DNA from 2 places in the Arthrobacter sp. E44 genome. Region 1 is predicted to be linked to the other one. Evidence: riboswitches for the same ligand, from Rfam matches in the RefSeq annotation. Region 1 holds a riboswitch; the other holds the start of a gene.

Evidence for each region. Region 1 has a riboswitch for glycine ahead of cycA (D-serine/D-alanine/glycine transporter). Riboswitches for the same ligand answer to the same signal wherever they lie in the genome.
Region 2: it holds a riboswitch for glycine, as region 1 does, so the genes downstream of both, gcvP (aminomethyl-transferring glycine dehydrogenase) here and cycA (D-serine/D-alanine/glycine transporter) in region 1, are expected to answer to the same signal.

What each region holds. Positions count from the first base shown of each region.
Region 1 covers NZ_JBHDJA010000021.1:47,011-54,401, reverse strand. The annotation lists gene purU (formyltetrahydrofolate deformylase) at 1-470, opposite strand, end outside; gene cycA (D-serine/D-alanine/glycine transporter) at 467-1,978, opposite strand; glycine riboswitch at 2,132-2,229, opposite strand; glycine riboswitch at 2,547-2,646, shown strand; gene gcvP (aminomethyl-transferring glycine dehydrogenase) at 2,800-5,664, shown strand; gene gcvT (glycine cleavage system aminomethyltransferase GcvT) at 5,674-6,786, shown strand; gene gcvH (glycine cleavage system protein GcvH) at 6,833-7,216, shown strand; gene glyA (serine hydroxymethyltransferase) at 7,213-7,391, shown strand, end outside.
Region 2 covers NZ_JBHDJA010000005.1:27,091-34,481, forward strand. The annotation lists gene ACETK3_RS06190 (APC family permease) at 1-1,136, opposite strand, end outside; gene ACETK3_RS06195 (Dps family protein) at 1,360-1,839, shown strand; gene ACETK3_RS06200 (MFS transporter) at 1,933-3,489, opposite strand; gene ACETK3_RS06205 (TetR/AcrR family transcriptional regulator) at 3,574-4,110, shown strand; glycine riboswitch at 4,204-4,301, shown strand; gene gcvP (aminomethyl-transferring glycine dehydrogenase) at 4,491-7,355, shown strand; gene gcvT (glycine cleavage system aminomethyltransferase GcvT) at 7,368-7,391, shown strand, end outside.

The DNA.
Region 1 (7,391 bases):
CAGGCGGCAAGGGGTTCCAGGTCCGGGTGGTTGGACACCACGGCGGCAATTCGGACGGGCAACTCGCCACTGCGGGCACGGAACAGGAGGTCGTTGAGGCAGTGGTCGTACTTGGACACCATCACCAGGATGGGCTGCTTGCGGCCATGCCGTTCCAGGCGCCAGTCCATCCGCCACTCCCGGGCCACTTGCTCAAAACCGGAGCGGAGGCGGTCGAGTTCCATCTCTACCTGCGAGGTGACGTGGACGCGCATGAAAAACCGGCCGCTTGCCCTGTCGCCAAACTGCTTGATGTCCACGATGTAGCATTCCTGCTCCAGCAGGTATGCCGCCACCGCCTGGACAATGCCAAGGGCATCCGGGCAATGGAAGGTCAGCACGAATTCCTTGCCGGTTTCGGGAACCATGGCCTGGCGCTGTCCGGCCGCGGCCGTGCCCGCCTGCGATGTGCGGGTTTCCGTGCCGATCACCGCTTGACCCGCTCTTCCCCCACTTCTGCGGCGGCACCCGGACGGGAAGCCTTGCCGGATGCGGCGTCGGCGAAGTCCTGGTCTGCCTGCAGTTCAGCCTGGAACGTGGCAAAACGGGCCTGGTGTGCGGGCCGGCGGCGGAGGACGAACCATGCGGCGCCCAGCAGGATGAACCAGACCGGGGTGACCAGCAGGGCCACCAGGGTGTCTGGCTGGGTGGTGAGGGTCCAGATCACGAAGCCGAAGAAGGCGAAGACCACCCAGACCATGGCAATACCGCCGGGCATCTTGAACTTCGATGCGTCGTGCAGGTGCGGCCGGCGGCGGCGGAAGGCGATGTAGCTGGCCAGGATGATCGACCAGACAAAGACAAAGCAGACAGCGGACACAGTGGTCACCATGTCGAAGGCCTTGCCCACGTCCTGGCCCGCATACATGAGGACGACGCCGGACAGCAGCAGCACGCAGGAGAGGAACAGTGCGTTCTGGGGCACCTTCCGCCGGGACAGTTTGCCAAAGACGTCCGGAGCGTCGCCTTCCTGTGCAAGGCCGAAGACCATGCGTGAGGTTGAGTAGATGCCGGAGTTCGCGGAGGACATTGCGGAGCTCAGCACCACGAGGTTGACCACGGTGGCGGCGGCACCCAGGCCCGCCAGGGAGAACATGGCGATGAACGGGCTGTGGCCTGCCCTGAACTCGGTCCAGGGGGTGACAGCCATCAGGATGATGAGGGCACCTACATAGAAGAGCAGCACGCGGATGGGGATGGAGTTGATGGCCTTGGGCAGGTTCCGCTCAGGGTTCTTGGCCTCGGCCGCGGTGGTGCCCACCAGTTCGATGCCCACGAAGGCGAAGACTGCGATCTGGAAGCCGGCCACGAAGCCCATGAACTCGTTCGGGAAGAATCCGCCGTGGCTCCACAGGTTGGTGAAGGTGGCAGGGCCGGCGTCGGACTGGAAACCGGTGAAGATCATGAACAGGCCAACAATGATCAGAGCTGCAATGGCAATGATCTTGATCAGAGCGAACCAGAACTCCGTCTCGCCAAAGGCCTTGACGGTGGTGAGGTTCAGCAGGAGCAGGATGGCCACGGTGGCCAAGCCGGGGATCCACAGGGGCACCCCGGGCCACAGTTCACGGGAGTAGCCCGCGATGGCAATGACATCAGCGATGCCGGTGATGACCCAGCAGAACCAATAGGTCCAGCCCGTAAAGAAGCCGGCCCAGGGGCCCAGCAGGTCTGCGGCGAAATCGCTGAACGACTTGTAGTTGAGGTTGCTGAGCAGCAGTTCGCCCATGGCACGCATAACGAAGAACAGCATGAAGCCGATGATCATGTACACGAAGATCACCGAGGGGCCGGCTGCCGAAATGGTCTTTCCGGAACCCATGAACAGGCCGGTGCCGATTGCGCCGCCAATGGCGATCAGTTGGATGTGGCGGTTGCTGAGCTGCCGCTCCAGGTGCGGGGCTCCGCTTCCGGGGGACGTCGGGGAGTGGGTCGTCATTGAGGAACTCCATCGTTCGAGCGGCACCCGGGGTGTCGCAAAGATTGGATTTCCTCCCCGCTCTGTCTGGGACCTGAGAGTTTCCACGCGCCGGGATGGCGTGCTTGCACCGTCGGTGAGCCAGGACAGGGCCTGGCTGCTTTCCAGAGTTGCCTCACCGCGGCGGTACGTGGGCCTGAGAGTTTCCTGGGGAGGGTTTGCTCCTACGGCGCCTGCTGAACGTACCGGCAGGGCTCTCCCGCCGCAGGTCAAAAGCGTTAATTGGTAAATCAGTGTTCAGTTATCGGAGTGCATCCGCTGTGGACTTCAAGCCGCACGGTGCATTTCGGGGCCTCCGGTAATCACAGCCGGCGACGGAGCGCCCAGCGTTCTTTGGGCCAGTTCCGCTGCCCGGCCGGATCACGGGGTTCAGTGTGGCGTCCGTCACGAACAAAAGTCAAGCCCGGCATTACGGTCGCCGCGTAACGCACCTGTACTTGCCAGCGCGCTGCATGGCGGACCGATTTGCTCTCCGGGGGCGCCATCCTGTAACTTGTGAGCCGAATCACCCATATTTCAATAAGCCTTTCGAGCTGTGGCGGGAGAGTTCTCCCGGCCATCACCGGGCAGGCGCCGTAGGAGCAAATCCTCCCCAGGAATCTCTCAGGCCCATGTACCGTCACGGCGAGGCGACTCTGGAAAGCAGTGCTGCTCCGGCAGCGCTCACCGACGGTGCAAGCAGGCCCTGGCTGGGTTTGCGGAATCTCTCAGGTCCAATACAGAGCGGGGAGGGACCCGATCCATGCCGAGCCACCCGTGGCCGGCCAAACCTGGAGTTCCTCATGACGATTCAATCCCAACCGTCTGTCTTTGCGGACCGGCACATTGGTGCACGCCGCCAGGCTGACGTCGACACCATGCTCAAGGCCGTTGGCTATGACAGCGTTGACGGCCTGGTGGACATCGCTGTCCCCAGTTCGATCCGCCAGTCCAAGCCGCTCGCGCTCAAGGGCGCCCTGAGCGAGGTTGAGGTGCTTGCGGAACTGCGCAGGCTCGCCGCCAAGAACAAGACTGCCGTGCAGATGATCGGCCAGGGCTACTACGACACCATCACCCCTGCCGTCATCCGACGGAACATCCTGGAAGCCCCTGCCTGGTACACCTCCTACACGCCGTACCAGCCCGAAATTTCCCAGGGCCGGCTGGAGGCGCTGCTGAACTTCCAGACCATGGTCCAGGACCTGGTGGGCCTGCCCATCGCCAACGCCTCGCTGCTGGATGAAGCCACCGCCGTGGCCGAAGCCGTACTGATGATGCGCAGGGCCAATAAGGCCAGCGGCCAAAACGCTGGCGCCCGCGACGGCAAGACCGTGCTGGACGCCGACGTCCTGCCGCAGACCATCGCCATCGTCAAGGGCCGCGCCGAGGCGCTCGGCTTCGAGGTGGAGGTCGCCGACCTGTCCAAGGGACTCCCTGAAGGCGCGATCAACGGGATCGTGCTCCAGCAGCCCGGCGTCTCCGGCCGCGTCTTCAACCACGCCGGCGTCATCGCCGAAGCGAAGGAGCGCGGCGCGCTGGTGACGGTGGCCGCTGACCTGCTGGCCCTGACCCTGATCACCCCTCCGGGCGAGCAGGGTGCCGACATCGCCGTCGGCTCCACCCAGCGTTTCGGGGTGCCGCTGTTCTTCGGCGGCCCGCACGCCGCCTACATGGCCGTGGCCAAGGGCCTGGAGCGTTCCATGCCCGGCCGCCTGGTGGGTGTTTCCAAGGACGACGCCGGCCTCCCGGCCTACCGCCTGGCGCTGCAGACCCGCGAGCAGCACATCCGCCGCGAGAAGGCCACGTCCAACATCTGCACGGCGCAGGCGCTGCTGGCCATCGTGTCCTCCTTCTACGCCGTCTACCACGGCCCGGACGGCCTGAAGGCCATCGCCGAGCGCGTCCACAACAACGCCCGCGTCCTCGCCACCACCCTCAAGGCCGCCGGACGGGAACTGGCCACCGAGACGTTCTTCGACACTGTCACCGTCTCAGTTCCCGGCAAGGCCGCAAAGGTCATCACCGCAGCTGAAGCGCGCGGCATCAACCTGCGCTACATCGACGCCGACACCATCGGTGTCTCCACGGATGAAACCACGACGCCGGAAATCCTGTCCGCGATCGCCGTCGCCTTTGGTGCCGGCCCGGTGGTGGACGCCGAGGGCTTCGACCTCCCCGCAGAGGTACTCCGGACCTCCGAGTACATGCAGCACCCGGTGTTCAACACCCACCGGTCCGAGACGCAGCTGCTGCGCTACATCCGTAAGCTCTCAGACCGCGACCTGGCGCTGGACCGCACCATGATTCCGCTGGGCTCGTGCACCATGAAGCTGAACGCGACCGCCGAGATGGAAGCCATCTCCTGGCCCGAGTTCGCCTCCATCCACCCGTTCGCCCCGGACTCCCAGACCGAAGGCTGGCGCGAACTGATCAGCGGCTTGGAAGCCGACCTGGCGGAAATCACCGGCTACGACCAGGTGTCCCTCCAGCCCAACGCCGGGTCCCAGGGCGAGCTCGCCGGCTTGCTGGCCATCCGCGGCTACCACCGTGCCAACGGCGACACCCAGCGCAACGTCTGCCTGATCCCCGCCTCCGCCCACGGCACCAACGCCGCCTCCGCCGTCCTGGCCGGCATGAAGGTCGTCGTCGTTGCCACGGCCGCCGACGGCACGATCGACCACGAGGACCTGTACGCGAAGATCGAGGCGAACAAGGACGTCCTCTCGGCGATCATGATCACCTACCCGTCCACCCACGGCGTCTACGACGCGGACGTGACCGAGATCTGCGAGGCTGTCCACGCGGCCGGCGGCCAGGTCTACGTTGACGGTGCCAACCTGAACGCCCTTGTGGGCCTGGCCCAGCCCGGCAAGTTCGGCGGCGATGTGTCCCACCTGAACCTGCACAAGACCTTCTGCATCCCCCACGGCGGCGGCGGACCCGGCGTCGGTCCGGTTGCAGCCAAGGCGCACTTGGCGCCCTTCATGCCCGGCGATGCCAATAAGGCAGCGCACCAGGAAGGGCACGGCGTGGCCATCAGCGCCTCCAACTTCGGGTCCGCGGGTGTCCTGCCGATCTCCTGGGCCTACGTGAAGCTCATGGGCGGCGAGGGCCTGACCGAGGCCACCAAGGCAGCCTTGCTCGCAGCCAACTACGTTGCCGTTCGTTTGAACGAGTACTTCCCGGTTCTCTACACCGGTGAAGGCGGACTCGTTGCGCACGAATGCATCCTGGACCTGCGCGAGCTCACCGCCAAGACGGGCGTCACCGCGGAGGACGTCGCCAAGCGCCTCATCGACTTCGGCTTCCACGCCCCCACCTTGGCCTTCCCGGTCGCCGGCACCCTGATGGTGGAGCCGACCGAGTCCGAGGACCTGGCCGAGATCGACCGCTTCATCGAGGCCATGATCACCATCCGCAAGGAAATCGACCAGGTGGCCAACGGCGACTTCACTGTCCAGGACTCACCGCTGCGCAACGCACCCCACACCGCGTCCGCCGTCGTCAACTCCAACTGGGACCGCGCCTACCCGCGCGAGCAGGCTGCCTTCCCCGTCCACCACCTCAAGCAGGACAAGTACTTCCCGCCGGTGGGGCGCATCGACGGCGCCGGTGGAGACCGGAACCTGATCTGCTCCTGCCCGCCGCTGTCCGAGTTCGAAAACTAAGGATTCCCCATGACTGAGAACTACACGGCTCTTTATGAAGAGCACAAGAAACTGGGCGCCTCCTTCACCGACTTCGGTGGCTGGCAGATGCCGCTCAAGTACGGCTCTGAACTGGCCGAGCACCACGCCGTCCGCAAAGCCGCGGGCCTGTTCGACCTCTCCCACATGGGCGAAGTCTGGGTCACCGGCCCCGAAGCCGGCGCTTTCCTGGACTACGCCCTGGTGGGCAAGTTGTCCGCCATCGCGGATGGCAAGGCCAAGTACTCGCTGATCTGCAACGAGGACGGCGGCATCATCGACGACCTCATCACCTACCGTTTTGGCGACGAAAAGTACCTGGTGGTGCCCAACGCCGGCAACGCCCCCACCGTGGCGGCTGCGCTCGCCGAGCGGGCAGCCAACTTCGATGTGAAGGTGGAGGACGCTTCGGCGGCCACCTCCCTCGTCGCAGTCCAGGGACCCAAGGCCGAGGCCATCCTGCTCAAGCTCACGGATGAATCCCAGCACGCCCTGGTCACCGACCTGAAGTACTACGCCTTCAACGAGCTGACCATCGCAGGACAGGACGTCATCCTGGCCCGCACCGGCTACACCGGCGAAGACGGCTTTGAGCTCTTCCTGCCGAATGAAGGCGCCGCTTCCCTGTGGGAGTCCGTGGCCCAGGCCGGCGAAGAGTTTGGCATCATTTCGTGCGGCCTCGCATCGCGCGACTCACTCCGCCTTGAGGCCGGCATGCCGCTGTACGGCAACGAGCTGTCGCTTGAGCGTTCACCGTTCGACGCCGGCCTTGGCCCCGTAGTTGCGCTCAAGTCCAAGGAAGGCGACTTCATCGGCCGGGCCGCACTTGAGGCAGCCAAAGAGTCCGGTTCCAAGCGCAAGCTCGTCGGCCTGAAGGGCCTCGGCCGGCGCGCCGGCCGGGGTGGCTACCCGGTCCTCAAGGACGGCAACGTGGTGGGCGAAGTGACCTCCGGCCAGCCCAGCCCGAGCCTTGGCTACCCTGTTGCGCTTGCCTACGTCGACGTCGAGCACGCCGGGCTGGGCACCGCGCTGGACGTGGACCTCCGTGGAAAAGCCGAGCCCTTCGAAGTTGTTGCCCTGCCGTTCTACAAGCGCCAAAAGTAGCTCCGGCGCTTCCCACTCTTGAACACCAAACTTAAGGAAAAACACCATGGCTAAAGTTGCCGCTGAACTGAAGTACTCCGCCGAGCACGAATGGATCGCCGCTGACGGCTCCGGCCCGTCCGTGGTTGGTGTGTCCGCTGTTGCCGCCGAAGCACTGGGCGACATTGTCTACGTGGACCTGCCCGAGGTTGGCTCCACGGTGACCGCAGGTGAGACCTGCGGCGAGATCGAGTCCACCAAGTCCGTTTCAGACCTGTACTCCCCCGTTACGGGCGAGGTCACGGAAGTCAACGACGACGTCGTCAGCGACCCCGCCGTGATCAACAACGACCCGTACGGCGCCGGCTGGCTCTTCAAGGTCACCGTCACCGAAGAGGGCCCGCTGTTGTCCGCAGAGGAATACGCCGAAGCAAACGGCGGCGAACTGTGAGCGCGGCCGCTGACACCGCAGTGTTCGAGCAGGTAGTCTCCCCGAGCCTCAACGCGGGCCTTTCCGCGTTGGACCCGGAGGTCGCAGCCAAGATCGACGACGAACTGGTCCGCCAGCGCGATGGCCTGGAGATGATCGCTTCGGAAAACCACACCGCCGTGGCCGTGATGCAGGC
Region 2 (7,391 bases), on a different contig from region 1:
CCGGCCGCGATGGTGGCGAAGCCCGGCGTCGCGAACTTCCTGCTGATCCGGCTGAAGGGCTCCGGCAGCGCACCGTAGTGCGCCATGGCCAGCAGGCTCCGGGACGGTGACATGAACGTGGACTGCAGGGATGCAGCGGAGCTGGAGAGTACGGCGAGGGACATCAGGATGGCGAAGGGACCCATGATGGGGGAGGCCAGTGCGGTGAAGATGTTCTCGTGGTTCTCGGCGTTGTTCAGGCCGTTGCCGGTATCGCCAACGCCTGCGAACATCATGGTGGCGATGCTGACCAGGAGGTAGATGGCAAGGACGATGACAGCCGTCAGCGTTCCTGCCACGCCGGCGGTCTTCTTACCGTTGGCCGTCTCCTCGTTGACGGTGAGGCAGACGTCCCAGCCCCAGTAGACGAAGATCGACAGGGAGATGCCCGCGGCAACCTGGCCGAAGGTCTCGATCTTGGTCACGTCGAACCAGTCCCAGCTGAACGGGATGGCCGTTTCAGAGGTGGACCAGTTGGCAAAGGCCAAGCCCACGAACAGGCCCAGGACCAGCAGTTGGAAGCCCACCAGGCTGTACTGCACCAGCTTGGTGGTGTGCATCCCGCGGTAGCTGACCCAGACGGCCAGCGCCACGAAGACGAAGCAGGTGAGCACGTTCAGGGCTTTGTTGTCCGCCAGGTCTGCGAGCTCGGGGGAGCCGGTGAGCTGGGACAGGAAAAGGTAGAAGAAGTCGACGGCGACGCCGGCGAGGTTGGACAGCACGATGATGTTGGCCGCCAGCAGGCCCCAGCCGCCCATCCACCCGATCCATGGCCCGAAGGCCTTGGTCACCCAGGTGAAGGTGGTGCCGCTGTCCGGGGAATCGGCGTTGAGTTCCCGGTAGGAGAGCGAAACCAGGATCATGGGGATGAACCCGATCAGGAAGATGACTGGCAGCTGGAGGCCGGCTTCGTTGACGGTGGGGCCCAGCGCGCTGGTGAGGGTGTAGGCGGGGGCAATGGTCGAAATGCCCAGGACGACGACGGCGAGGAGCCCGAGCTGCCCGCCCTTGAGGCCCTTGTCGCTGAAGCCGTCCGCGGCCGGCGCATGGACATGCGGACCGGACTTGGAAGTGCTGGTGCGGATTGTCTCTGTCATGGCACCACTTTCTGAAAAGGCTGTGAGACGGTCGTCACTATATGAATGGCGTTCATTTAGTATGGGGGTGCCCGGCGTGTGATGCAAGACGCAATATGAATCACATTCGTTTGTGACTCGTTTGCGGAATTAGTAAGCTCGCTGATGAATTGTCGGAAGTGCTGCCGCCGCGGGGTCCGCGGCTGGTAGCGTCTGGCATATTGGACCACTTTGAGGAGGATGCATGAAAGCTTCACCCACACTGACCAACAACCTGCAGGCTGTCCTTGCAGACCTGATTGAGCTCCATGTCCAGGGAAAGCAGGCGCACTGGAACATCGTGGGCACCAACTTCCGCGACCTTCACCTCCAGCTGGACGAGATCGTGGACGCCGCCCGCCAGTTTGCCGACGACACCGCCGAGCGGATGCGGGCCCTGCATGCGCTTCCGGACGGACGCAGCTCCACCGTTGCCGAAACCACCAGCCTGGCCCAGTTCCCTGAAGGGCTGATCAGCACCGAGGATGCCATCGAGCGGATCGTCGCCGCCATGGAGGCGGCCGTGGGCACCATGCGCAAGGTCCATGACGAAGTGGACGAGGAGGACCCCACCTCGGCGGACCTCCTGCATGAGTTCATCGCCCGGCTGGAGCAGTTCGCCTGGATGGTGCAGGCCGAAAACATGAAGCCAACCGCCAAGGTCACGGCTGCCGACTCGAAGTAGCGGGCACTTCACGGGGCGCCCGGTGCCGAGGGGATTCCTCCTCGGCCCCGGGCACTTTCTGTTGCCCGGACCGTTCCAGGCGGCCCGGCGGCACTAGACCGCCTTTGGCGCTTTGCGAAGCACGACGGCGGCGAGGACTGCCGCCGCCGCCATCAGTACCAGCCCAATCGCCGCAGTCACGTGCACCCCGGAATCGAACGCCGCGGCGGCAGCGTCCAGGACCGCTCCAGCGAGCGATGCGGGCAGGAGGTTGGCCGCCTCCACCGCGCCCGCCAGTGTTTCTCCGGCGTTGTGCAGGACAGGCCCGGGCAGTGTGCCCTCCAGGCCTGCCGGCAGCCGAAGGTTTTGCTGGTAGGAGGCTGTCAGGATGGATCCCAGGACAGCTGTCCCCAGCAGTGAGCCCACCTCGTAGCCCGTTTCGGAAATCGCCGCGGCGGCCCCTGACTTTGCCGGCGGGGCGGCACCCAGGATGAGGTCGTTGGAGATGGTCTCCGCCGTGCCCACGCCCAGCGCCAGGACCAGGAGGGCTGCCAGCAGCAGCGACGGGCCGCCGTCGTGGTTTCCGAACGTCACCATGCTGTAGCCTGCAGCGCTGAACGCCAGCCCCGCAGCCACCACGTACCCGGGCCGGACCTTGCGGACCAGCGGCACCACCACCAGGCCTGCCACCACCGTGGCCGCCAGCGCGGGGACCATGGCAACTCCTGCCGCGGAGGGGCTCATTCCTTCGAGGAGCTGCAGGTGCTGGGCAAGGAACAGGATGAACCCGTTGAAGGAAAACAGGGCCAGGATGTTGGCGGCAATGGCCATGCTGAATACCCTGTTGCGGAACAGGGACATGTCCAGCAGCGGGTGCTCCAGGCGCCGCTGCCGCTGCACGAACACCGCCCCCATCGCCAGGCCAAAGGCAATCGCCCCCAGACCTGCTGCGCCCGGCCCTTCCGTGGCAACTGCCTTGATGCCGTACACCACGGGCACCATGACCAGCATGGACAGCAGGATGCTCGGGATGTCCACCTTCCCCGGCGCGGGATCCTTCGACTCCGGGACCAGTGCCGGCGCCAGCACCAGCAGGGGAATCATGAGGGGGACCGCTACAAGGAAGACCGCACCCCACCAAAAGTGCTCCACCAGCCAGCCGCCGAAAATGGGTCCCAGGGCCGCGCCGCCGGAGAATCCCGCAGCCCAGATGGCGACGGCAAGCCGCCGGCGGTTGGGCTCGGGAAAGATGTTGCGGATCAGCGACAGCGTGGACGGCATCAGCATGGCCCCGAAGAAGCCCAGGGTTGCACGGCCGGCGATCAGCCACTCCGGTGTGGGGGCAAAGGCCGTGGCGGCAGAGATCGCGGCGAAGCCGAGGCTGCCCATGACCAGGAGCCTCCGGCGCCCGATCCGGTCGCCGAGGCTCCCCATGGATACCAGCAGGCCGGCCAGTACCAGGGGATAGGCGTCCACGATCCAGAGCAGCTGCACCCCGGTGGGTTCCAGGGCGCGCGCAATGGCCGGCAGTGCGAAGGTCAGCGCGGTGTTGTCCACGGCGACCAGGAGCACGGGAAACATCAGCAGGGCCAGCGCCAGCCAGTCACGCCACGGCTGCCGCGGGGCGTTCTTGTCCGCGCCTGTGGGCGCAGGGCTGGTGAAAGTCGTCATGAAATAACTATACCGTCCGGACGGTATAGTTTGAAATGGCTGCCGGTTCCGTCTTCCCGCCCGGGGAAGGGCATGATGGGAAGCATGCCCCGAAAGCCTGTAGCCCGCGACGCGGTCCTTGATGCCTTCGAGTCCCTGTTGATCGAGGTGGGGGAGCGCGCTGCCACCCTTGACGCCGTAGCCCGGAAGGCCGGCGTGTCGAAGGGCGGCCTGCTCTACCACTTTCCCAACAAGGAAGCGCTCATTGCCGTGCTGCTGGACCGACTGGAGGGCCTTGCCCGGGAAGACGCCGATGCCATGGCCTCGGCCGATGAAGGCGCGGCGGCGTACTTCATCCGTTCCTCGGTATGGGCGGACACGCCGCTGGACAGGGCCATCGTCGCCGCCACCAGGCTTGCCGAGGTGGCGCATCAGGAGACACGGCGCCGGTTCGCGGCCATCCAGCAGCGCTGGTTGGACGAGATTGCGGCGGATGTCGGTCCGGGCTTGGCGAAGGCAGTTCTCTATATGGGTGATGGCCTCTACTTCAACGCAATGCTGTCGGTGGCCCCCGCGCCGGCGGGGGGAGCCGCCGCTGACGTGGAGGAACTCCTCGCCGCCCTGGAGCGGCTCCGCAGGTAGGATTTGCCATTTGCCGGGAGGGGTGGGTGCGTAGGACAATGGAGAGTTGTGAGGGCCGCCACCGGCCGTCACGGCCAACAAGTGAATAGCCTTTGATCTGCGGCGGGAGAGTTCTGCCGGAAGTACAGGCAGGCGCCGTAGGAGCAAATCCTCCCCAGGAATCTCGCAGGCCCCTGTACCGCCGCGGCGAGGCGCCTCTGGAAAGCAGCAGGCAGTTGTCCTTCTTCCCTTGGGGAGCGAAAGAACTGCCGTGCTCACCGACGGTGCAAGCGGGTCCTGCCGGGCAGGCTCCGCGGAAACTCTCAGGTCCAATACAGAGCGGGGAGGAACCCGAATAGCTGTGGCGTACCCTGCGCCGCCTGAGTAAATGGAGTTCCTTCGTGTCGGTTACCCCAGCCTCCACCACCTTCGTAGACCGCCATATCGGCGCCCGCCGCCAGGCCGACGTCGACACCATGCTCAAAGCCGTGGGCTACGACACGGTCGATTCCCTGGTTGACACGGCCGTTCCCAAGGTCATCCGCCAGGAAACCGCCCTCCGCCTCCAGGACGCCCTCAGCGAGGTCGAGGTCCTCACGGAGCTTCGGAAGCTTGCCGGGAAGAACAAGACGGCCGTGCAGCTGATCGGCCAGGGGTACTTCGATACCGTCACTCCGCCGGTGATCCGCCGCAACATCCTTGAGTCCCCGGCCTGGTACACCGCTTACACCCCTTACCAGCCGGAGATCTCCCAGGGCCGGCTCGAGGCCCTGCTGAACTTCCAGACCATGGTGCAGGACCTGGTGGGCCTGCCCATCGCCAACGCCTCGCTGCTGGATGAAGCCACCGCCGTGGCCGAGGCCGTGCTCCTGATGCGCCGCGCGAACAAGGCCAAGCCCGCCGCCGACGGCAAGACCGTGCTGGACGCCGACGTCCTGCCCCAGACCATTGCCATCGTGAAGGGCCGCGCCGAGGCGCTGGGCTTCGAGGTGGAGGTCGCCGACCTGTCCCAGGGCCTGCCCGAAGGCGACATCAACGGCATCGTGCTGCAGCAGCCCGGCGTTTCCGGACGCGTCTGGGACCAGTCCGCAGTCATCAGTGCCGCCAAGGAGCGCGGCGCCCTGGTCACGGTGGCAGCGGACCTGCTGGCACTGACCCTGATCACTCCTCCGGGCGAGCAGGGCGCCGACATCGCCGTGGGTTCCGCCCAGCGTTTTGGTGTGCCGCTGTTCTTCGGCGGCCCGCACGCCGCCTACATGGCCGTCCGCAAGGGCCTGGAGCGTTCGCTGCCCGGCCGCCTGGTGGGTGTCTCCAAGGACGACGCCGGTGTTCCCGCCTATCGCCTGGCGCTGCAGACCCGTGAGCAGCACATCCGCCGCGAGAAGGCCACGTCCAACATCTGCACAGCCCAGGCGCTGCTGGCCATCGTCGCGTCCATGTACGCCGTCTACCACGGCCCGGACGGCCTCAAGGCAATTGCCGTAACGGCGCACAGCCACGCCCGTACCCTGGCGGCCTCGCTTACGGCTGCCGGTGTTGAGGTCCTGCACGCGAGCTTCTTCGACACCCTGACGGTCCGCGTCCCCGGCCGCGCTGCCGCCGTCATCGCCGACGCCGAGGCCCGGGGCATTAACCTGCGCAGCATCGACGCCGACACCGTGGGCATCGCCCTTGATGAAACCACGACGCCGGCCATCGTCGCCCAGGTGGGCGACATCTTTGGCGCCACCGTTTCCGGGAGTTCCGTTGGCGGCGGCGAGGGCTTCGGGCTGGAGGCCGCCGTCGAGCGTTCCTCCGACTACCTGCAGCACCCGGTGTTCAACACCCACCGGTCTGAGACGCAGCTGCTGCGCTACATCCGTAAGCTCTCGGACCGTGACCTGGCCCTGGACCGCACCATGATTCCGCTGGGCTCATGCACCATGAAGCTGAACGCCACGGCCGAGATGGAAGCCATTTCCTGGCCGGAGTTCGCCTCCATCCACCCGTTCGCGCCGGACTCCCAGACGGCCGGCTGGCGTGAACTGATCGCCGACCTTGAAGCGGACCTGACCGCCATCACGGGCTACGACCAGGTGTCCATCCAGCCCAATGCCGGCTCGCAGGGTGAACTCGCCGGTCTGCTGGCGATCCGCGGCTACCACCACTCCCGCGGCGACCAGCAGCGCAACATCTGCCTGATCCCGGCCTCGGCGCACGGCACCAACGCCGCCTCCGCCGTGCTGGCCGGCATGAAGGTCGTCGTCGTGGCCACCGCCGCTGACGGCACCATCGACCACGGCGACCTGACGGCCAAGATCGAAGCGAACAAGGACGCCCTGTCCTGCATCATGATCACCTACCCGTCCACCCACGGCGTCTATGACGGCGACGTCCGTGAGGTCTGCGACGCCGTGCACGCCGCCGGCGGCCAGGTCTACATCGACGGCGCCAACCTGAACGCGCTCGTTGGGCTCGCCCAGCCGGGCAAGTTCGGCGGCGATGTGTCCCACTTGAACCTGCACAAGACCTTCTGCATCCCGCACGGCGGCGGCGGACCCGGCGTCGGCCCCGTCGCAGCCAAGGCACACCTTGCACCGTTCATGCCCGGTGACGCGACCACCTGGAACGCAGGTTCCGGCGCCACCGACGTGCCGATTTCCGCCTCCCGATTCGGTTCGGCCGGCGTGCTGCCCATTTCCTGGGCCTACGTGAAACTGATGGGCGGGGAGGGGCTGACCGAGGCCACCAAGTCCGCGCTGCTGGCTGCCAACTACGTCGCCTCCCGGCTCAACGAGTACTTCCCGGTCCTCTACACCGGCGAAGGCGGCCTCGTTGCCCACGAGTGCATCCTCGACCTGCGCGAACTCACGGCCAGGACCGGCGTCACGGCGGAGGATGTTGCCAAGCGGCTGATCGACTTCGGCTTCCACGCCCCCACCCTGTCCTTCCCCGTGGCGGGCACGCTGATGGTTGAGCCCACCGAGTCCGAGGACCTGGCGGAGATCGACCGCTTCATCGAGGCCATGATCAGCATCCGCAAGGAAATCGACCAGGTGGCCAACGGCGACTTTGCCGTTGCGGATTCACCCCTGCGCCGCGCACCCCACACGGCAGCCGCCGTCGTCAGCTCCGACTGGGACCGCGCCTACCCGCGCGAGCAGGCCGCCTTCCCAGCCCACAACAAGCAGGACAAGTACTTCCCGCCGGTGGGCCGCATCGACGGCGCAGCCGGGGACCGGAACCTGATCTGCTCCTGCCCGCCGCTCTCCGAGTTCGAGAACTGAGGCCCGCCGACCATGACTGGGAACTACACGTCGCTG